3 regions of the Lysinibacillus sp. EB106-09-02-XG168 genome follow, and region 1 is predicted to be linked to each of the others. Evidence: riboswitches for the same ligand, from Rfam matches in the RefSeq annotation. Region 1 holds a riboswitch; each other region holds the start of a gene.

Region 1 (7,489 bases):
TGATAAATAAAATCGAACTTGCAACTGAAGATATCTCTTGTATAACCAATTTTTACATACAAAAAGGCTTTGTCCTCTATAATCCCCCGAAATTCTCATAATAGCACTTGAAGCGAAGGTGTCTATCTTTTCCCTAATCCCTCAAAATGATAAGAAATATTGAACAAAGTATTTCATATATAAAATATGTATGTTTTTTTGCAGATTTTTTCGTGGTGATAATAGTTCCATTCCTCTAATATGAGGGTAGATGGAGGAGTTCGATATGAATTTACATGAAGTACAACGATTTTTAGAACTTTATCAAGTAGAGCAAAACGAGTCAAAAACATGGCTAGAAAATAGATTACAGTATATTAAAACAACTGGAGAATATACACCGACAACGGAAGAACTAATCTTTGGTGCACAAGTCGCGTGGCGTAATAGTAATAAATGTATTGGTCGATTGTTTTGGCAATCGCTGCATGTTAAAGATGCCCGTGATCTTTCACATGAAGAGGATATCTTCAACGCTTTGCTTAAACATATTCAATACGCAACAAACGATGGGAAAATTCGTCCGACAATAACGATTTTTGCACCAGGGCGAGTTCGTATATGGAATCATCAGCTAATCCGCTATGCTGGCTATGAAACGGAATCTGGAATCGTTGGTGATCCGCATTCCGTTGCGTTTACAAAAGTATGTGAATCACTTGGCTGGCAAGGTGAGAGAACAGCATTTGATGTGCTTCCGCTTGTCGTACAGGTGGATGACAGAGAGCCACAAGTGTTTTTGATCCCTGACGAATATGTACTAGAGGTACCGATTCGCCACCCAGAATCTTCTCAAGTAGAAAAGCTAGGATTAAAATGGTATGCAGTGCCGATTATTTCGAGCATGCGCTTCCAAATGGCAGGTATCGACTTTGAGGCAGCTCCATTCAATGGTTGGTATATGGGTACAGAAATCGGGGCACGTAATTTAGCAGATCATGAGCGCTATAATATGCTACCTGCTATAGCAGAAATTTTTAACCTTGATACAACTAAACAGGCTTCTCTATGGCGTGACCGAGCATTAGTTGAGCTGAATATGGCCGTTCTACATTCTTTTAAAAAAGATGGTGTGAGCATTGTAGATCATCATACAGCTGCACAGCAATTTAAATTGTTTGAGGACTCAGAAACAGCAGCAAATCGAGAGGTTACAGGCAATTGGACATGGTTGATTCCACCTCTTTCGCCAGCTACAACTCATATTTATCACAAGCCTTATGTTAATGTTTACAATACACCTAACTATTTTTATCAGAAACCACCTTATTGAAAGAGAAAGGCAGCTCACGTTAACTTATTTCAGCGAGTGTCCACACCTGCTGAGATAAGATTATGAGCTACCTTTTTTAATTTATATATTCATTTTTAGAAGCTCTAAATGAACATAAGAAGAGTATGAGTGCTACGACAACAAATAACCAACCAGTAATATCCCAGCCACCAAATATATCATGTAAATAACCGAATAAGATTGGACCGATTGCGGCTAATAAATACCCTAATGATTGTGCAAAACCTGATAAATCAGCTGCCTCAAAAGCTGTACGGGTACGTAATGTAAAGAACATCATTGCTAATGAGAATGAAGCTCCTCCGGCTAAGCCTAGTAGCACCATCCAAAGTATAGCGAGGTTGGTCCATTCCATTACTAGTCCGATAAAGCCAATTAAGTAAAATGCCGTAAACATGAATACGAGAGGTCGCTGAGATATCATTTTACTAGCGATAATAGGCACAGCTAAGGCCATTGGGACTTGTGAAAATTGCATGATGGAAAACATCCATCCTGCACGATCTGCAGCTAATCCTTGTGCTATATATATTTCAGGAATCCAAGCAGCAGTTGTATAGAATAATAACGACTGAAATCCCATAGCTCCCGCTACTGCCCAAGTAACAGGTGATTTCCATAAAGGTGTACGCTCTTTCGTAGATTTAACATTAGGCTCAGGCTTATTAAATTTCAACTGTGGAATCCAAATTAAAATGGTTAACGCTACAAGAACAAGTGCGACTGCAAGTGCACCTTGCCAGCCAATGGATGAATGGGCAACAGGATAGCTAATGCCAGCGCCGAGCCCAGCTGTCAAATTCATCGACATAGTGAAAAATGCCATAAGCAAACCTACGTGATAAGGAAACTTCAATTTAAGTAATCCTGGAATAAGTACGTTACCAAATGAAATGGCTATACCAATTAGCGCAGTGCCAAATACGAGCAAACTAGTTGTGCCGAGGGAGCGTAGTACAATCCCTAATGCCAAAAGAATAGTCGATAAAAATAATGTTAGTTCTAGCCCGATTTTACGTGCGACAATTGGTACAAAAGGTGAGATAATTGCAAATGCTAGCAATGGGATTGTTGTTAGAAAGCCCGCTAATGCATAGGATATGCCGAGGTCTTCTCGGATAAAGGAAATAATAGGTCCAACAACTGTTAGCGGCATCCGTAATGTCGAGGCAATACAAATTACGCCGATCACTAGTAATAAGGTTGTACCTTTCCAGTTAATTTTCCTGCTAGGATAAGTATCGGTATGTTCATGAGTAGTCAAATAAATCCCCCCCTGTTAGAACAATTATGATTGAACCACTATACCACTTTATCACAACAATAAAAATAGTTGAAAATTCGCAAAATATAGAATGTTATTCGAGTTATTGAAATGCCATAAGTCATATGTTAGAATAATATTCATCATAAATTTAATAATATGCCTCATGTTTATATTGAGGTAGAGGTCGCGGTATTTAAGAGTATGCTAATGGAAATGACAAGCATTTAAGATATTAGTTGAAAGGAAATACTGCCGAAGTGTGAGGGGACTTGAAAACCTCATGCTGGGGCTGTCTCCGAAAGGAACAGAACTGTCACGTTTGGATAACGTGTTGAGCTATCATTTTGAAAGAACAGAGGATTTACTTAGCCATCACTGCCGTTCATGTGATGGCATTTTTTTCGCCTCTTAAAAGGAAGGAAGTTAAATTGTGAGTGAAATTAAAGTCAATCAGCTCGGCCATAAAGCGCCAAAGTTGAAAAAAGAATTAAAAAGCCGTCACATTACAATGATTTCATTAGGCGGTACAATCGGTACAGGATTGTTTTTAGCTAGTGGTGGTGCCATTGCACAGGCAGGCCCTGGCGGTGCGCTTCTTGCTTATGCATTAATCGGTATCATGGTTTATTTTTTAATGACAAGCTTAGGCGAAATGGCAGCCTATATGCCATCATCGGGCTCATTTAGTACGTATGCTACAAAATTTGTGGATCCAGCTCTAGGCTTTGCACTTGGTTGGAACTATTGGTACAACTGGGCAATTACAATTGCGGCAGAAATTTCTGCTGTATCATTGATTATGAAATATTGGTTCCCAGATAGCTCATCAGCACTTTGGACTGTTTTATTTATTGTTGTTGTTTTAACGTTCAATCTATTATCGGTAAAAAGCTATGGTGAAAGTGAATATTGGTTTGCCATGATAAAGGTTGTAACTGTAATCATTTTTATTATCATCAGTTTCTTAATGATATTTGGTATTTTAGGAGGAAACGCTCCGGTAGGCTTTACGAATTTCTTTGTTAGTGATGGACCATTCCACGGTGGTTTCCTTGCTACATTTGGTATTTTCTTAGCTGCGGGATTCTCGTTCCAAGGAACAGAATTACTTGGAATAACAGCAGGTGAAACAGATGATCCTGGTAAAAATATTCCGAAAGCTGTTAAGTCCGTTTTCTGGCGAATTCTTTTATTTTATATTTTAGCGATCGGTGCAATTGGTCTGTTGATTCCGTTTACAGACGCACGTTTGCTATCTGAAGATATCGCTGTTTCACCGTTTACACTGGTGTTCGATAATTTAGGAATTGCCTTTGCCGCATCATTGATGAATGCTATCATTCTAACGGCAATGCTGTCAGCAGGGAATTCAGGGCTGTACGCATCTTCTCGTATGCTTTGGCAATTAGCAGTAGATGGACATGCACCGAAATTTTTCACTAAACTAAGCCGTCGAGGTATTCCAATTTACGCATTACTGGCGACTTTAGCTGTAGGCTCTCTAGCATTTTTAGCTTCATTCTTTGGTGATGGTGTGGTCTACATGTGGCTTCTAAATGCCTCTGGGATGTCAGGCTTCATTGCTTGGCTAGGAATTGCATTTAGCCATTACCGTTTCCGTCGAGCGTTCGACGTACAGGGCTTAGATCCGAAATTGTTGCCGTATAAAGCAAAACTATTCCCATTCGGTCCGCTATTTGCTTTTACGGTTTGTATGATTGTTGTTATTGGACAAAACTACAATGCCTTTTTGGGTGGTTCAGTAGATTGGTACGGAGTTCTTGTCTCGTATATCGGTATTCCACTGTTCCTACTGTTATGGCTTGGCTATAAAATTAAGCATAAAACGAAAATGCTTCCGCTTGAGCAATGTGATTTAAAGCTGGAAGACTAATATTAAAGCTGCTCTATAATCCATTGAATGATGGTTTATGGAGCAGCTTTTTTACTATTTCGCAAAATATCTATGAAACGAAAACGAAAAAATGGTAAATTAAGGTTTATAGCCGAAAGTTGTGGATGACGTTTTTAAAAATATACGCTCTGTATATTAGGTGATTTCCGTTCCGGCTGGGTGCCCCCAGGAAAGCGCCCGGCCGGAACGGAAATCAACCACACGTAAAAGCTTAATAGGTGAAGACAAATAATCAGAGGAGGGAGAAAGATGATAGACTATCCATTTTTACAAAACAGATTAAAAAAAGAAAAGATTAATACCTTTTTGATTAATAGTCACGGTAAAACGACATTTCGATACTATAAAAACAAGAAACAACAACAGAAGCTTCATAAAATTAATTCTTGTACAAAGAGTATTCTTTCAATTCTATTTGGTATTGCAATTGATCATAAATATTTGGAATCTGTTCATACACCTGTTCATTCTTTTTTTCCTGAACTATTCGAACGGCAAGACGACAAACGTAAAATGGATATGACAATATATCACCTTTTAACAATGACGGAAGGGTTAGATTTCCCAGAATTCGGAGAATGGAATTATTTTGCTCCTATGGTATTTCATTCTGATATAGTAAAATTTATAATAAATCGTCCGATGGTACATCCAGTGGGTACGAATATGAATTATAACTCGGGTTGCTCCCATATACTATCTGCTATATTGCAGCAAGTTACGAATATGAAAACAAAAGAATTTGCCAATCGTTATTTATTTCAACCATTAGGTATTCAAGAATATCAGTGGTACGAGGATAAGAAGAAAATTAGTAAAGGGGCAGATGGTCTTTTATTAAAGGTAGAAGATATGATGAAAGTGGGGCTCTTAGTTTTAAAGAAAGGCGTATATAACGAGAAAAGGATAGTTTCAGAGGATTGGATTAATCATTCGATAAAGCCGAATTTAATGACTTATGAAAAAATCGGTTATTACGGGATGCATTGGTGGGTAAATAAACAGAATGAAACTAAAGCTTTTTCGGAAGATAATCAATATTTCTTTGCATTAGGCTTTGGGGGGCAATATATTTTTATTTGGCCAAAGGAAGAACTAGTTATTACTATCACAGGTGATTTGTATGAAACTAGTTTATTACCGCTTCAATTAATAAAGGACCACATCTTGAGATAATCGTTATGGTGATGAGTCAATAAAATGAAATTTTTACATTTTAGAATAGAGGTGCATGGAAGTGCAAAAGCACATTTTATTAGTAGAAGATGACGAAGCCATTCGCGAAATGGTAGAGAGTTATTTAACGATGGAGGGATTCCTTGTCACCTCTGCAGTAAATGGGGAAGAAGCATTACAAAATTGTTTAAACAATCCCTTTGATTTAGTAATCTTGGATATTATGATACCGAAGCTTAATGGATTAGAAGTTTTAAAAATTATAAGAGAGCAAGCATCACTTCCAATCATCATCATGTCAGCCAAGGATAGTGATGTTGATAAAGCATTAGGGTTAGGATTAGGGGCAGATGATTATATTGCCAAGCCGTTTTCGATGCTGGAATTTTCGGCACGTGTCAAAGCCGCAATAAGAAGAGCTACAAAATACTCCAGTCAAGTAGAGGATAAGGCAGACATAGTAAAGATAGACAACTTATCGATAGACCTTGTTAATTTTTCGGTTGAGAGGAATGGACAAAATGTAAAGCTCACGTCAAAGGAATTTGCTATTTTAACGTTATTCGTGACAAATCGTAATCGAGTTTTTACGAAACAGCAAATTTATCAATTGATTTGGAAAGATGCTTACTATGGAGATGAAAATATTATTAATGTACATATAAGAAGATTACGAGAAAAAATTGAAGACGATCCGTCCAACCCTAAGTATATTAAAACGCTTTGGGGGATCGGCTACAAATTTGAAGGGTAAACATTCATCATGATTATATGTCTATTGCTAATTATTGTATTACTAGTAGGAATTATTATTTTTCAGATGAAGGCAAAGAAACAACAAGATGCTGAGATTCAATACATGCATCAAAAGCTGCAAATAATCATTGATGAACAATCGAACGAAAAGATTTTAGTATCGACAGCTAATCAAGAATTACAGCAGCTACTAATCGCGATGAATGCATTGTTAGACCACAACCAAAAAGTGCAAGCAACACATCTAAAAATGGAAGATTCCATGAAAAAAATGTTGGCCAATATTTCGCATGATCTTAAAACACCTTTAACTGTTGTGCTAGGTTATACGGAAATGCTGCAGCTACAGCCATCACTTAGTGACGAAGAGCGGCAGCGCTTGCTCACTGGCGTTCATTCGAAAACATTGGAAGTATTAAAAATAATCCATACATTTTTTGATTTGGCAAAATTGGAGGCTGGAGATACAGATTACCCAATGACAAAAATTAACGTAAATGAAATTTGCCGTAAAAACATTTTATCATTTTACGATATGGTCATGTCATTGGGATTAGAGATTGATATAACAATACCGGAGATATCTGTATATGCACTTGGTAATGAAGAAGCATTAGATAGAGTTTTGAATAATTTATTGTCAAATGCGATTGCCTATGGGGCGGCAGGAAACATCATTGGACTCACAGTAAGAACTGATGATACGAATATTTATATTGATGTATGGGATCGTGGTAAAGGGATTGACGAATATCATATCGATAATGTTTTTGAAAGAATGTATACGCTTGAGGATTCTAGAAATAAATCCTTCCAAGGGAGTGGACTTGGCTTAACGATTACAAAACGTCTTGTAGAATTAATGGATGGCTCTATCCAGCTTTCCAGTATTCCATATGAGAAGACCATTTTTACAATTTCTTTAAAACGAATGATGTATTGAACAGCCGTGCTTGTAGAGCATTTAAAATGCTTTACAGGCTTTTCTTCTGCGCTTAAGAAATTTGTAAGAATCCATTAATAAATTAGAGAGTTTCATTTT
Region 2 (7,489 bases), 3.4 Mb from region 1:
CACGGCATATTACGATGATGGCTTTAGGTGGTGCCATTGGTGCAGGGTTATTTAAAGGAAGTAGTGCAGCTATTGATATGGCAGGGCCATCAGTACTTATTGCGTACTTAATTGGTGGGATTATCCTGCTGTTTGTTATGCAAGGTTTAGCAGAAATGGCAGTCCGTAATAGCGAAGCCAGAACATTTAGAGACCTAGTGCAAGCTGTTTTAGGAAAGTATCCAGCTTATTTCCTAGATTGGATCTATTGGAAAATGTGGGTGTTAAATATTGCTGCAGAATCTATAGTTGCGGCCATTTTTATTCAATATTGGTTGCCAGATTACCCGATTTGGATACTTGCATTATCTGTTTCGGTGTTAGTTACAGCCGTAAACTTGTTATCAGTGAAAGTCTTTGCTGAAACTGAATATTGGCTGGCATTAATTAAAATTACCGTTATTGTGGTGTTCATTATAGCGGGATTAATTTTATTGCTTGTTACTTTTGGTAATCATACAGCGGTTGGTTTTTCTAATTTAACGGAACATGGTGGTTTCTTCCCGAACGGATCAATGGGATTGATTTCTGCAATGCTTGTAGTTATTTACTCTTATGGTGGTACTGAAATTATTGGTATTACATTAGCTGAAACGAAAAATCCTGAAAAAGTAGTGCCAAAAGCTGTTCGCAGTACATTAGTACGTATTGTAACTTTTTATTTAGTTCCTTTCTTTATTATCGTTAGCTTGATTCCTTGGAATGAAGTAAACGGGGTGCCGGAAAGTCCGTTTGTGATGGTCTTTAAAATGGTTGGGGTTCCTGGTGCTGACCATATTATGAATGCTGTTGTTTTACTCGCAATTATTTCGTCAATGAACTCGGGGCTTTATGGTTCATCGCGAGTTTTGTATACACAAGCTGTAGACGGGCGTGTTCCTAAAATCTTTGCATATTTATCAAAAAGAAAAGTTCCGGTATATGCCATATTAATGTGTACCTTTGCTTTATATATAGCTGTAATATTTTCTTTATTTGCGGGAAGCAGAACTTTTGATTTCCTAATGGGTTCACTTGGATATACTGTGTTATTTATTTGGCTAATTATTGCGATTGCACATCTGAAATCGCGTAAAAAACAGCCGGAAAAAACAAGTACCTATGCAGTAAAATGGTTTCCTTACACAACTTGGATAGCTATTATTGCGTTAAGTGCAATCCTAATTGGTATTATTTTCACAACATCTATTATCGTCACAGGTATTACTTTAGCTATTTATCTCTTTATTACGTTAACCTATGTCTTTAAAGGTCGTTTTCAAGAAGATTAGGCTACACTAAAAATGAACTTAATGTCTTATTCGACCTAAATTTTCATAAATTATGCATACTAGGCAGATTGTTCGCTCAAGAGAATTTATCCATGCTATACTACAAACATAGTAAGTTTAAGGAGGATTTCAAATGGCAATTGTACATGCAACAGATGCAACTTTCCAAGATGATATTAAAGAAGGGTTAGTACTAGTAGACTTTTGGGCTGCTTGGTGCGGACCTTGTAAAATGATTGGACCAGTTCTTGAAGAAATGGATGCTGCAGGTAGTGCGGCTAAAATTGTAAAAGTAGATGTAGATAACAACCAAGGTACTGCAGCACAATACCAAATTATGTCTATCCCATCTTTACTACTTTTCAAAGACGGTGAATTAGTAGACAAAACTGTTGGTTTCCAACCAAAAGAAGCGTTAGAAGCATTTATCGCAAAACATGCTTAACTTCTTTCAGCAAATGTCTCTTGTGCCGAAAGCGTAGCGACAGGTACAGAAGTCTCCCAATTACATAGGATGAGACGAATGCCAATTTAAGTTTTTTTCAGGAGTGTCCAAACACCCGCTGAAAGAGTTAAAGCCTCCGGCGGATGTCATGGAATCGGAAAGGAGTGCTTAGGGGATGTTAGCCTAAATTCATCGCTTCCATGCGAAAACGGCTAACTGACCTGCATCGGTAAAAACGCCACGTCCTGTGGCATTACCGAAATGACCGACATTGTGTCGGCCCTCGTGCAGGCCTAAGCACAAAGCCGATTCCGGACGCAATTATGCCGAGGCACAATTGATTCTGTAAGAAAAAAAGAGTCGAGCCATCAATAGATGTGCTTGGCTTTTTTTCGTTATATAATAAAGAGAGAGCTATGGATAGGGCAATGTGGTGTGCAAAGCTCTATAAAAAGGAAAGAACGCTAGTTTTAACAAAAAGGGGGGCAGGTAGGCGATGAATGATTTAATTAAACGAAAGCTTAAAATTTTACCAGATCAGCCTGGCTGCTATTTGATGAAAGATCGACAAGGTACTATTATTTATGTCGGGAAAGCAAAAGTACTGAAAAATCGAGTACGCTCGTATTTTACTGGTACGCATGAAGGGAAAACGCAGAGACTTGTAAGCGAAATAGAAGATTTTGAGTACATTGTGACATCCTCCAATATCGAGGCATTAATTTTAGAGCTTAATCTTATAAAACTACATGACCCGAAATACAATGTTATGTTGACGGATGATAAAACGTATCCGTATTTAAAAATTACAAATGAAAAACATCCACGACTTATTACAACACGAAAAGTGAAAAAGGATAAGGCAAAATATTTTGGTCCATATCCAAATGCGTATGCAGCAAGTGAGACGAAAAAGCTGCTAGATCGTTTATATCCTCTTCGAAAATGTGTACAACTTCCTTCAAAGGTTTGTTTGTATTATCACATGGGGCAATGTCTAGCTCCTTGTGTGAAAGAGATTGATGTTGACACTTACAACGATATGATTGAAGATATGACAAAATTTTTAAATGGTGGGGTTGAAGAAGTTAAAAAAGAGCTAGAGGTAAAGATGCTAGCTGCCGCAGAAAATTTAGAGTTTGAGCGTGCAAAGGAATTTCGCGATCAAATTGCACATATTGATACAGTCATGCAAAAACAAAAAATCGTATCAAGTGATACAACTAACCGCGATGTATTTGGTTATGCAGTTGAGAAGGGCTGGATGTGTGTGCAAGTTTTCTTTGTCCGTCAAGGAAAGCTGATTGAGCGAGATGTCTCGATATTTCCGATTTATCAAGATGCAGAAGAGGAATTTTTAACGTTCGTTGGGCGCTTTTATGACAAGTTAGAGCATATTAAGCCTAAAGAAATTTTTATCCCTCAATCTATTGATTCGGATATTTTAACGGAATTATTAGAAGTGAAGGTACTTACACCAAAACGAGGGCAAAAAAAAGAGCTTGTTGATTTAGCGATTAAAAATGCTGAAATTGCTGTAGCAGCGAAGTTCCAGCTTATTGAACGTCAGGAAGAACGCACAATAGGAGCATGTGAGGCGCTCGGTGATGCTATGGGCATTTCTGTGCCTTTACGGATCGAAGCTTTCGATAATAGTCATATGCATGGAACAGATGCTGTATCTGCAATGGTTGTATTTATCGATGGAAAACCTGCAAAGAAGGAGTATCGAAAATACAAAACACGTACAGCTGCCAAGCACGATGATTACGGGGCAATGCAGGAAGTGATCCGTCGTCGCTATATACGGGTATTAAAGGAAGGTCTACCTTTACCAGATTTAGTACTAATTGATGGTGGGAAGGGGCAAATGGAAGTCGCGCGGGAAGTATTAGAGGATGAGCTCGGCCTTGTCATTCCAATTGCCGGATTAGCAAAAGATGACAAGCATAATACATCTCAGCTCCTATTTGGTGATCCACCTGAAGTAATTGCATTAAAGCGCACAAGTGATGGCTTCTATTTACTGCAACGAATTCAAGACGAAGTACACCGCTTTGCTATTACTTTCTTACGACAGCAGCACGAGAAGCATGCTATACAATCTGTCCTCGACCAAATAGAGGGAGTTGGTCCAAAGCGAAAACAGCAATTACTTAAGCATTTTGGCTCTGTCAAAAAAATTCGTGAGGCAAGTATGCAAGCCTTACAGGAAGCGGGGATGCCAGCTAGTCTAGCTAGCAATATTCATACTTATTTTCATTCAGCAGAAAATACTACCTCTGAAGGGTAAATGAGATGAATGTAAATGGAATTCCTTTTCGGTGGGTGTCCAAACATCTGTACCTGTCGCTACACTTTCGGTACAAAAGACATTTGCTGAATGAAAATAGAGCCTCCGACGGATGTCATGGAATCAGAAAGGAGTTCTGAGGGGATGTTAGCCTAAAACCATCGTATCCATACGATAACGGCTAACTGACTTGCATCGGTAAAAATACCATTTCTTGTGGTATTACCGAAATGACCGACTTCGTGTCGGCCCTCGTGTTGTTGCTATTGCTTCGCTTTCGCACAAAAAAACATCTGAAGACCTAAGCACAAAGTCGATTTCGGACGTATTATTTATCTGCGCGAAAGCAAAGCGACAGCGGCAATTACGCCAAGGCGAAATTGATTTTAAACAAGAGAAATTGTCAAAGGATTAGACGTATGCTAAGGTTTGTATATAACATAGCTATTCAATATAGCGATTTCATACACAGCATCTTAGTTAATAAGTAGTTTCTACTTATTAAATTGGAAATTCCTTCACTAAGATTCAATTAAATACAATCACTATTTAGTGATGATAGAGGTGCAAGGTTCAAGAGTAGTACATACGAGGACGAACAAGTCCAGTGAAAGTGTATGAAAGGGGAACTTGCCGAAGTGGAGCATCGTTGTTTCCGATGCTGTGCTGGTTTTACATTTAAGAGATGTAAGACTGTCGATTCTAAACGTTTCGGAGAGCTATCACACATGCGCAAGTTACTTTTATTGTACATGTTATAGGCAGCTTTCACGTTATGTGAGAGCTGCCTTTTTAGATTTCTCGAAACAACATTTTTTCAAGGCTGTTACTCTTACCTAAGAGTTGAAGGGTGTTATTTGCTTTTGCGATGTTTTTTTGTGAAAAGCTGCAAAATTATATAGCTACTTTATTATCAGCGAAATGATTAAATACGAAGGAGAATGAAAAGGATGGAGAGAATTGTGATGAAATTTGGTAGTGCTGCATTAGCATCAACTGAACACATACAAGATGTTGCAAAAAAGGTGATTGCAGAAAAGGAAAGTGGTTTTGATATTGTCGTTGTCACTACAGCAATGAGAGGGACGTCTAAAGAATTAGCAAAAATGGCTTGTAATCTATTAGACAAGGCGTCTAAACGTGAACTAGACACACTATTGTCAACAAGCTCACAACTATCAAGTGCATTAGTGGCAATTGCTTTGCAGGAAGAAGGTTACGATGCAGTGTCATTAACAGGCTGGCAGGCAGGTATTCAAACCGATGCGGTGTATGGCAATGCACGAATTAATGAGATAGAAGCTAGTCGAATAGAAGAACAGTTTACTCAGGGGAAAATCGTCGTCGTTGCAGGGGAACAGGGGATCAATAACTCACGGAATATTACGACGCTTGGTAAAGGTGGTGCGGAGACGAAGGCTTTAGCTATTGCTGCAGCATTAGAGGCGAAGTGCGTAGATATTTATACGAATGTGGATGGTGTCTATACAGCTGATCCAAGTCAGATTGCTAGGGCACAAAAGTTAAAAGAAATTTCCTATGATGAAATGCTAGAGCTATCAAACTTAGGATCACAAATTTTACACCCACGCGCTGTAGAAATAGCAAAGAAGTATCAAATCCCAGTTACCATTCGGTCAAACGAAAAAGATACAGAAGGTACTTTATTGAAGGAGGAAGTTAAAATGGAGAAAAATTTAATTGTACGTGGTGTTGCCTATGAGTCAGACGTTATTCGCCTAACGGTAGGGTATGATGCTTATTCTAATGCTTCGTTAGCAGATATGTTCACAATACTTGCAGAAAATCGCATAAACGTTGATATAATCGTACAAGCAATAATTGATGGCTTAAAGCCGACTGTATCATTTACTATTTTAAAAGAGGAGTTCGCGGATGCATTACGTGTCCTAGAAGATAGTAAAGTATCACTAGGGTTTAGTTTTGCTGATTTTGAAATCGGTTTAGCGAAAGTCTCTATTATTGGCTCAGGAATGGCATCTAATCCGGGGGTGGCAGCCCGTATGTTTGATCGTTTACGTCGTGAAGATATCCTTGTAAAAATGGTAAGTACTTCTGAAATAAAAGTATCCGTCGTTGTTCCTCAGGACGAAATGGTTCGCGCAGCAAATGCTTTACATGACGAATTTAATTTAGAACAAGCGCTTTACATATAAAATGAAAGGGATGTGTCATTAAATGGCACATCTCTTTTTGTTTACATTAATTTCATACTTTATCCAATTTCATTGTTATATAATAAAATGTGACATGTTTTTCCAAAAGGGAAGGTGGGAGTTAATATGGAGTTATTCGGTTTATTTCAAAAGCCAGTGGATGAAAGCGTTGAGCAACACAACGATTTAGAAATACAAATATTAAAAAAGCGAATTCTGGAATTAGAACTTGAGCAGGACAGTATTGATGTGAAAAATGCGATTTTAGACTTTGTACTGGCGCATATGGAGTTAATTAATTTTCAAACGGCTCTAAAGGTTCAAAATGTCTCAACAAGTGTAGGGGATATTTCAGCAATGAGTGAAGAAATGTCGTCAAATACAGAAGAGATACTTGCAGTTGAGCAAAATGTTAATGCAAACATTCAAGAAATCAAGCAGCATTCATTACTCCTTGTAGAGGAAATGGAATCGTCCATTATAAAAGGTGAACTGGTTCAGGAGTTGTTGTCTAAAGGAGCTCATTCAACAGAGCAGTTGTATAATGAAATTACTAAAATGGATGATATCGGTAAAGGTGTAACTGGGATTGCTGATCAAACACAACTACTATCCTTAAATGCCTCTATTGAAGCTGCACGTGCTGGTGAGCATGGAAAAGGATTTAATGTTGTTGCGATGGAGGTAGGGAAGTTAGCTAACAGCTCGAAAGGTTCATTGCAAGAAATGACGAAGATTCGATCAGTCATTGATAAGAAACTACATAATACAATAACAAATATTAAAGAAGTTGAACATTATTTAACGGACTTTTTAAGTATCATGAAGAACAATATTACTAATTTGACTGTAACGAGTAAAAATATTAAAGAAGCAGCACATGGCATTGATCAAATAACAATCGCATCAGAAGAAAATGTAATAGCTGTAGGACGTTTAGCGGAAACAACGAAGGAATTATCTCATACTAGTGACTTCTCGGATATAATACAAAATCAAGTATCTGAAATGTTAAAAGCTATCGCCCCTACAATCCGTAAGCCTAAAGAGCAAACGGTAGTTAGCCAATTGGCTGCAAGGTTAATGGATCATGCAAGCTTTTTACGAAATGCTATACAAAAGGCTGGCCATAAAGAAATTATAAAAACGCATCATGAATGTAAGTTTGGGGAATGGTATTATGGCCATTTTGAGGAATATCGGAATTTACCAGAATATCTTCATATAGAACAACCTCATGAATTAGTACATATGGCTGCACAAA
Region 3 (7,489 bases), 2.0 Mb from region 1:
ACCTTTAAGACTTCACCCACCATTTCTGGGTCAAGGGCTGACGTCGGTTCATCAAACAGCATTACTTCTGGACTCATTGACAATGCTCGTGCAATCGCTACACGCTGTTTTTGACCACCAGATAGCTGTCGTGGCTTCGCATTGACATATTGATCCATACCAACAATTTGCAAATATTTTTGGGCAACTTCATCGGCTTCTGCCTTCGAACGCTTTAATACTTTCATTTGACCAACTGTGCAATTTTTTAAGACATTATGATTATTGAATAAGTTAAATTGCTGGAATACCATACCTAAATGTGTACGGTATTCTTGGATATTATGCTTTTCATCTAAAATATTTTCACCTTTGTATATAATTTGACCGCCACTTGGTGTTTCCAGTAAATTAATGCAGCGTAGTAATGTTGATTTGCCAGAACCTGAAGAGCCGATTAAGCAGACAACCTCGCCCTTTTCTACTTGGAAATTTACATCCTTTAACACTTCGTTACGCCCAAATGATTTACTTAAATGCTCTATTTTAATAACTGTCATTTATTAGCCCCCCTATACTGCTTCTTTCTGTTCTTTTTGGTAGGCATCTGGTCCATCCAGCCGTTTTTCTATATACAGTAAAATTCTTGATGCTGTGAATGTCATGATGAAATAAAGGACACATGCTACGAAGAAAGATTCGAAGTAGCGGAAGTTATTACCTGCAATCGACTTTGTTTGGAAAAATAATTCCGTAACTCCAATAACGTTTAAAACTGCTGTATCTTTAATATTCATAATTAATTGGTTACCTGTAGCAGGCAAAATATTTCGGGCAACTTGTGGTAATACAACATGTAGCATGATTTGAACATGATTCATACCAATAGCCGATGCAGCCTCGTACTGCCCTTGATCAATGGAAACAATTCCACCTCGTACGATTTCTGCCATATAAGCGCCTGTATTTAATGAAACAACTAAAATACCTGCCGTAATAAAGTGCATATTAATACCAAATGCTATATCTAAGCCGAAAAATACAACCATTGCTTGTACAATCATTGGTGTACCACGGAAGAATTCGACATAGCAAGTTAGTATAAAATTAATGAATTTCAAGCTATAAAATTTTACTCCCTTTTTACGAACTTTGATGGTATGCATAATTCCAATGAAAAATCCGATAAGTGCACCAATAATTGTACTAATAATCGAAATAAGTAATGTATAATACGCACCTCGTAAAAACATTTGCCAGTTGTTCTCAACAATAGAAATAATCCATTCAAGACTCATGATGTTCCCCCTAACAACGTCGTGTTGCTTTTTCGTTCAATCGTCTTAGCTATCTACCATTTTCAGTGGGACCCTGTTTCTTTTATCATATGAAACAAGTAGCTTAGACATTATTATTATTTAGAAAGTTTCTATTATATTGATATTGCACGGACTAGTAGCTAGCCCGCGCAATCATATTATTGTGCTGCTGGTTGTTGGTGAATGGCTTCTTCCATAATTTTTTGACGATCATCTTCAGAAATACCTTTTAAGATTTCATTTATCTTCTCAAGGTTTGCATCACCTTTACGTAAACCAACTGCGATCGATGTATTTGAAATGTCTGTATCGAAGCCCTCTTCAAATTTTACATATGCTAATTTATCGTTTGCAGCAGCAGCGGAAATACCTTCTGGACGTTCTGCTACATAACCATCAATTTTTCCAGCTTCTAATGCTACTCGCATTGCTGGGAAGCTATCCATAGCTGTCTGTTTTTTTACATCTTTGATTTGATCAATAACAGTGTAGTTAGATGTATTTAACTGTGAGGTGATTTTAGCACCAGAGAAATCTTGGATAGATGTTACTTTTTCATATTTACTACCTTTTTTAATTACCATTACAAAATCAGACGTATAGTAGTTTTCTGTGAAGTCGATCGTTTGTTTACGTTCTTCAGTAGGTGACATACCTGCAATGATAGCATCGATTTTATTTGATTGTAGAGCTGGTACTAATCCATCCCATTCCAATTTTACGATAACCAATTCTTTTCCTAAGCCTTCAGCTATTTTTTTCGCCATTTGTACATCATAACCGCCTGCATATTCTGCATTATCAGCAATTTTTACTGCGCCATTTGCATCACCTTGCTGCGTCCAGTTAAACGGAGCATAACTAGCTTCCATCCCGATACGGAATTCGCCACCAGCTTCCTCGTTATTCGTATTGCCCCCCTCATTACTAGATGACGACGGCTCCTTCTTGTCACTAGTACCACATGCAGCTAACAAAATTGCAGTCACTACGGTCAACATTACTACTAACCAATTTCTTTTCATGTAAAACTCCCCCTTTTTCTGTAAAAAAAATAAGACAACTGTACTAAAAAAGCCTAAGCTCTGAACTTAGGTCTTACTTTTTCAACAGTTGCCCAAATCCTCACTATAATTCCATCATTCCGAGATAGCACAACCTAGTAAACCTGGAAAAAATCTACTAGGACAGTCCTGCACTTATTCACTGCAGGCCCAGCATAAAAGTACGAGCTCCTTTTACACTTCGGCGATAGTTCCTTCTTCATTGCGTCTTCGCTTGCTTGTACTCAACAATGAACTAATAAATACCGCGCCTCTACCTCACAATGAAAAAACGTGAGGTTTGAATATTTAATTGATTATTAAGATACTACTATAAAACTAACTTATTCGTCAAGATAATTTCATTACTTTTCTGACTAATTACAATATTAGGGTTTTTTATCCTTTTTAAAGAAAATCCGCAAATAATTAATACATAACTTCTTTTTTAATATTTTAGAGAAATTGTAGTTCTGTACAAATAATAGTTTTGTACTATATACATTATTATAGGGAAGCTTTCGCAAAAGTTGGGGTAAGCGATCCGTCGGTTTGGCTTTTTTATACGTCGTTTGGGCTCTTCTTTCCATCATTTCGGACCTTCTATCCGTTGCTTGACTTCCTTTCCACCACTTCGGCTCTTTTATCCGTCGTTTCAGCTGCTTTATCCGTCGCTTGACTTCCTTTCCGTCACTTCACCCTTTTTATCCGTCGTTTCAGCCCTTCTTTCCGTCACTCTGATTACTTTAACCTTCACTTCCTCAAATAATCCACAAAAGAAAAAAACCTTGCGAAACAATGTTCGCAAGGTTTTAGAAACTCAGGAATTAAGAATTTAATAATAAATCTTCTGGGTTTTCAAGTAGTTCTTTAACAGTTTTAAGGAAGCCTACAGAATCTTTACCATCGATAATACGGTGGTCATAAGAAAGTGCTAAGTACATCATTGGGCGAATTTCTACTTCACCATTCACTTCAACTGGACGTTTTTTGATAGTATGCATACCAAGGATACCAGCTTGTGTACCATTCATGATAGGTGTAGACATTAATGAACCGAATACCCCACCATTTGTAATTGTGAATGAGCCACCTTGAAGATCAGCTAAACCTAATTTTTTGTCGCGTGCTTTTTTCGCTAAGTCTGCAATTGAATCTTCAATTTCTGCAAAGTTTTTGCGGTCAGCGTCACGTACAACTGGTACTACTAAGCCTTCTTCTGTTGATACGGCTACACCGATATCGAAGAAGTTGTTTAAGTGAATTTCATCACCAACGATTTGTGCATTCACATATGGGTATTTTTTAAGTGCTGCAACTACAGCTTTTGTGAAGAATGACATGAAACCAAGTTTAGAGCCAGTTGACTCGAAGAATTGGTCTTTTTTACGAGAACGTAAAGCCATAACGTTTGTCATATCTACTTCGTTGAATGTTGTTAACATTGCTGTAGATTGTTTTACTTCAAGTAAGCGTTTTGCAATTGTTTGGCGACGACGGCTCATTTTTTCAATTGTCACACGTGAATCATCAACAGCTGCTACTGCTTTAGGTGCTGCTGGAGCTGCTTGTGGCGCTGCTACTGGAGCTGTACCATGAGCTGCAACGTCTTGTACACGTACACGGCCTTGCGGATCTACTGGAGATACAGCAGCAAGGTCAATACCTTTTTCACGAGCAAGTTTACGTGCTGCTGGAGACGCGATTACACGCTCACCAGAAGTTTCTACTACAACTGGAGCTGCTGCAACTGGAGCAGGTGCTGCTTGTGGTGCTGCTGGAGCTGGAGCTGCTTCAACTGGAGCTGCTGGAGCAGGTGCTGCACCTTCGCCAGCTTCTACAACTGCGATTACTTGACCTACAAGTACAGTATCTCCTTCTTCAGCTAAAATTTGAGTTAAAACTCCTGCTTCTTCAGAAATGATTTCAGCGTTTACTTTATCTGTTTCAAGTTCAACGATGAATTCACCCTTTTCAACGCGATCGCCCACTTTTTTTACCCACTGTGCGATACTACCTTCTGTAATCGATTCTGCTAATTCAGGGACTTTAATTTCAGCCACTTTCATTTCCTCCTTTAATTAACGTGCATTGGTGCACATCAATGGGCTACTGCCTAAGCAAGTAGCCCGGCTCTCAAAAATATTTAATATGTGATTATTTAACCTTTACAGGCTCAGCAACTGCTTCTTCTACAAGTGCGGCTTGAGCTGCTTTATGAGAATCTGCATCACCTTCAGAAGTTGAGCTCATTGCAGGACGGCCTACATAACGTAGCTTTTTACCTTCTGAAAGGTCGTGTAATGTTTCTAATGCATAATTCCAAGAACCTTGGTTTTTAGGCTCTTCTTGTACCCAAACGATTTCTTTTACATTAGGATACTTAGCAATAATACCAGCAACTTGCTCTTTTGGGAATGGGTAAAGTTGTTCTACACGAGCAATGTGTAGGTGATCGAAGCCTTCACCGTCTTTAATACGGTCTGCGATATCGATCATGACTTTACCTGAACCTAAAACAATGCGCTCTACAGCTTCAGGTTTTGAACCTAGGCCTGGTTGTTCAATTACTTCTTGGAATGAACCATTTGCTAATTGATCAGCATTTGCTGCAGCTAATGGGTGACGAAGTAAGTACTTAGGTGAAACAACCACAAGTGGACGAACGCCTTCTGTACCTAATAATGCTGCTTGACGACGTAATAAGTGGTAGTAGTTACCTGCGTTTGAACAGTTTGCTACGAACCAGTTATTTTCAGCTGACATTTGTAAGTAACGTTCCATACGGCTTGAAGAGTGTTCTGGACCTTGACCTTCATAACCATGTGGTAAAAGGATTACTAAACCAGATTTTTGACCCCATTTAGCACGTGCACCTGAAATAAAGTTATCGAACATAACTTGTGCCATGTTAGCAAAGTCACCAAATTGAGCTTCCCATACTGATAATACATGGCCGTTTTCTAAATTGTAACCATATTCAAAGCCCACTACCCCAGCTTCTGTAAGTGGAGAGTTGTGTACTGTAAATGATGCATTTGCACCTGAAATATGGTGAAGTGGCGTAAATAAATTACCATTGTTTTTGTCATGTAACACTAAGTGACGTTGAGAGAACGTACCACGTTGTGCATCTTGACCTGTAAAACGTACTGGTGTCCCATCTTGAATAATTGTTGCATATGCTAAAGTTTCTGCATGACCCCAGTCGATTTTTGCAGAAGCAAATGCATCACGGCGTTTTTCTAAAATTTTGCCAAGTTTTTTCTGTGGTTCAAAGTTTTCTTCAAACACTAAAAGCTCTTCATTAATTTTTCCTAGACGTTCCACACCAACTGCTGTATCAATTTGTGGGAATTCTACTTTTAATTCTTCTGGCATTTCTAAATGTTTATGTTCATCTTTATCTGCCATTTCTTTTACATGATCATAAGCTGCTTGCATTTCTGCATAAATAGCTTTATCTAATGCAGCTACTTCTTCAGCAGAAACTACACCCTCAGCTACTAATTGAGCACCATATAAAGCACGAATTGGTTCATGTTTAGAAACTAATTTATACGTTTCAGGGTTTGTTACAGTTGGATCATCCGTTTCATTGTGACCATGACGGCGGTAACCCATAAGGTCAACGATAATATCTTTACCGAATTTTTGACGGTAGCTAGCTGCGAAACGACCAACTAAAGCTACAGATTCAGGGCTATCTGCATTTACATGCACGACTGGTACTTCGTAACCTTTTGCAGGGTCTGAAGAGTACACAGATGAACGAGAATCATGTAATTCAGTTGTAAATCCAATCATGTTGTTAGCAATGATGTGGATTGTACCACCAGTAGTGAACCCTTCAGTTTTTGCAAAGTTTAATACTTCTGTTACGATCCCTTGACCTGGGAACGCAGCATCACCATGCACAAGAATTCCTAATCCTTTTGTGCGGTTATGAATAGCTTGCCCTGGTTTAGAAGTGTCATCTTGTGCAGCACGTGCAGTACCTAAAACAACCGGATTTCCTACTTCTAAGTGAGATGGGTTGTAAGCAAGTTTAACATTCATACCAGATTCGCGGTTGTAAGAAGCACCCATGTGGTATTTTACATCACCAGTCCAGCCTTTAGTAATTTCAAGGCGACCATCTTTTGGCATAAATAATTCATTAGAAACATGTGCGAAATCAGAGAACATCATGTCGTATGGTTTATTTAAAATGTGTGTTAACACATTTAAACGACCACGGTGGGCCATACCAATACGTACATTTTCAACGCTATTTGTTTCAGCTGTTTTCAAAATTTCATCGAATAGAACGATTTGAGTATCTAAACCTTCACCAGAGAAACGCTTTTGACCTACAAAAGTTTTATGAATGAACTTCTCGAAGTTTTCAACACGAGTTAAACGGTCTAATAAAGCTTTTTTCTCATTAGAAGCTAATGCTTGTTTAAATGAACCTGTTTCAATTTGTGCTTGAATCCAATCACGTTCTTCTGTTGCTACTACGTGATTATATTCAAATGCTACTTTATCTGTATAAACAGATTTTAAGTAATCGATTGCATCCTTACCATTTTTCACGTTTGCTGGCACATCTTTGAAGAAGACAGCTGCAGGAATTTCAGCTAAATCTGCAGCGCTTAAGTTGAACGCGCTTTCTTCAATTTGAGCTGTTTGTAGTTCACGGTTTTTCAAAGGATAAATATCTGCTGCTAAATGACCGTTTGTACGGATTGCATCTGCTAATTTCACAGCCGCTAACACTTTCTTGTAATCGCCAGCAGGAGCTGCTGCATTACTAGCTACAGCTACTTCACCTTCTACTACTACTGGTGCACCAAATTGTTGGAATAATAATACTAACTCCGGTTCTACTTCTTCAGGAGACTGTAAGAATAAGTCGTATTGCTCCATCACATATCCTAGGTTAGGACCAGAGAAAGCTGACCATGGAGAACTTACAGTTGTAACGTTGTTCGACATGAAAAATGACCTCCAAATTTTGCCTTTCGGCAGTTCCATTAATTAAATTACAATTAATTATATAATATTTTCCCGCTCTTTAAAAGGATGTTTAACACAACATACCCATAAATTAAAGAACGTTTTTTCCATCTCAATCTTACTACTCTTCACAAAAAATACAACTCT

What was found. Region 1 has a riboswitch for lysine ahead of AC3WSO_RS02300 (amino acid permease). Riboswitches for the same ligand answer to the same signal wherever they lie in the genome.
Positions count from the first base shown of each region.
Region 2: linked by a shared signal. The riboswitch ahead of AC3WSO_RS18340 (aspartate kinase) and the one ahead of AC3WSO_RS02300 (amino acid permease) in region 1 are both predicted to bind lysine.
Region 3: linked by a shared signal. The riboswitch ahead of AC3WSO_RS12045 (transporter substrate-binding domain-containing protein) and the one ahead of AC3WSO_RS02300 (amino acid permease) in region 1 are both predicted to bind lysine.

Region 1 covers NZ_JBYTDN010000003.1:228,596-236,084, forward strand. The annotation lists gene AC3WSO_RS02290 (nitric oxide synthase oxygenase) at 266-1,312, shown strand; gene AC3WSO_RS02295 (CynX/NimT family MFS transporter) at 1,389-2,597, opposite strand; lysine riboswitch at 2,771-2,947, shown strand; gene AC3WSO_RS02300 (amino acid permease) at 3,031-4,494, shown strand; gene AC3WSO_RS02305 (serine hydrolase domain-containing protein) at 4,765-5,691, shown strand; gene AC3WSO_RS02310 (response regulator transcription factor) at 5,753-6,445, shown strand; gene AC3WSO_RS02315 (sensor histidine kinase) at 6,455-7,390, shown strand.
Region 2 covers NZ_JBYTDN010000003.1:3,589,959-3,597,447, reverse strand. The annotation lists gene AC3WSO_RS18355 (amino acid permease) at 1-1,310, shown strand, start outside; gene trxA (thioredoxin) at 1,444-1,755, shown strand; gene uvrC (excinuclease ABC subunit UvrC) at 2,252-4,048, shown strand; lysine riboswitch at 4,600-4,778, shown strand; gene AC3WSO_RS18340 (aspartate kinase) at 4,999-6,225, shown strand; gene AC3WSO_RS18335 (methyl-accepting chemotaxis protein) at 6,352-7,489, shown strand, end outside.
Region 3 covers NZ_JBYTDN010000003.1:2,273,221-2,280,709, reverse strand. The annotation lists gene AC3WSO_RS12055 (amino acid ABC transporter ATP-binding protein) at 1-539, opposite strand, end outside; gene AC3WSO_RS12050 (amino acid ABC transporter permease) at 552-1,277, opposite strand; gene AC3WSO_RS12045 (transporter substrate-binding domain-containing protein) at 1,457-2,323, opposite strand; lysine riboswitch at 2,441-2,626, opposite strand; gene odhB (2-oxoglutarate dehydrogenase complex dihydrolipoyllysine-residue succinyltransferase) at 3,169-4,404, opposite strand; gene AC3WSO_RS12035 (2-oxoglutarate dehydrogenase E1 component) at 4,499-7,321, opposite strand.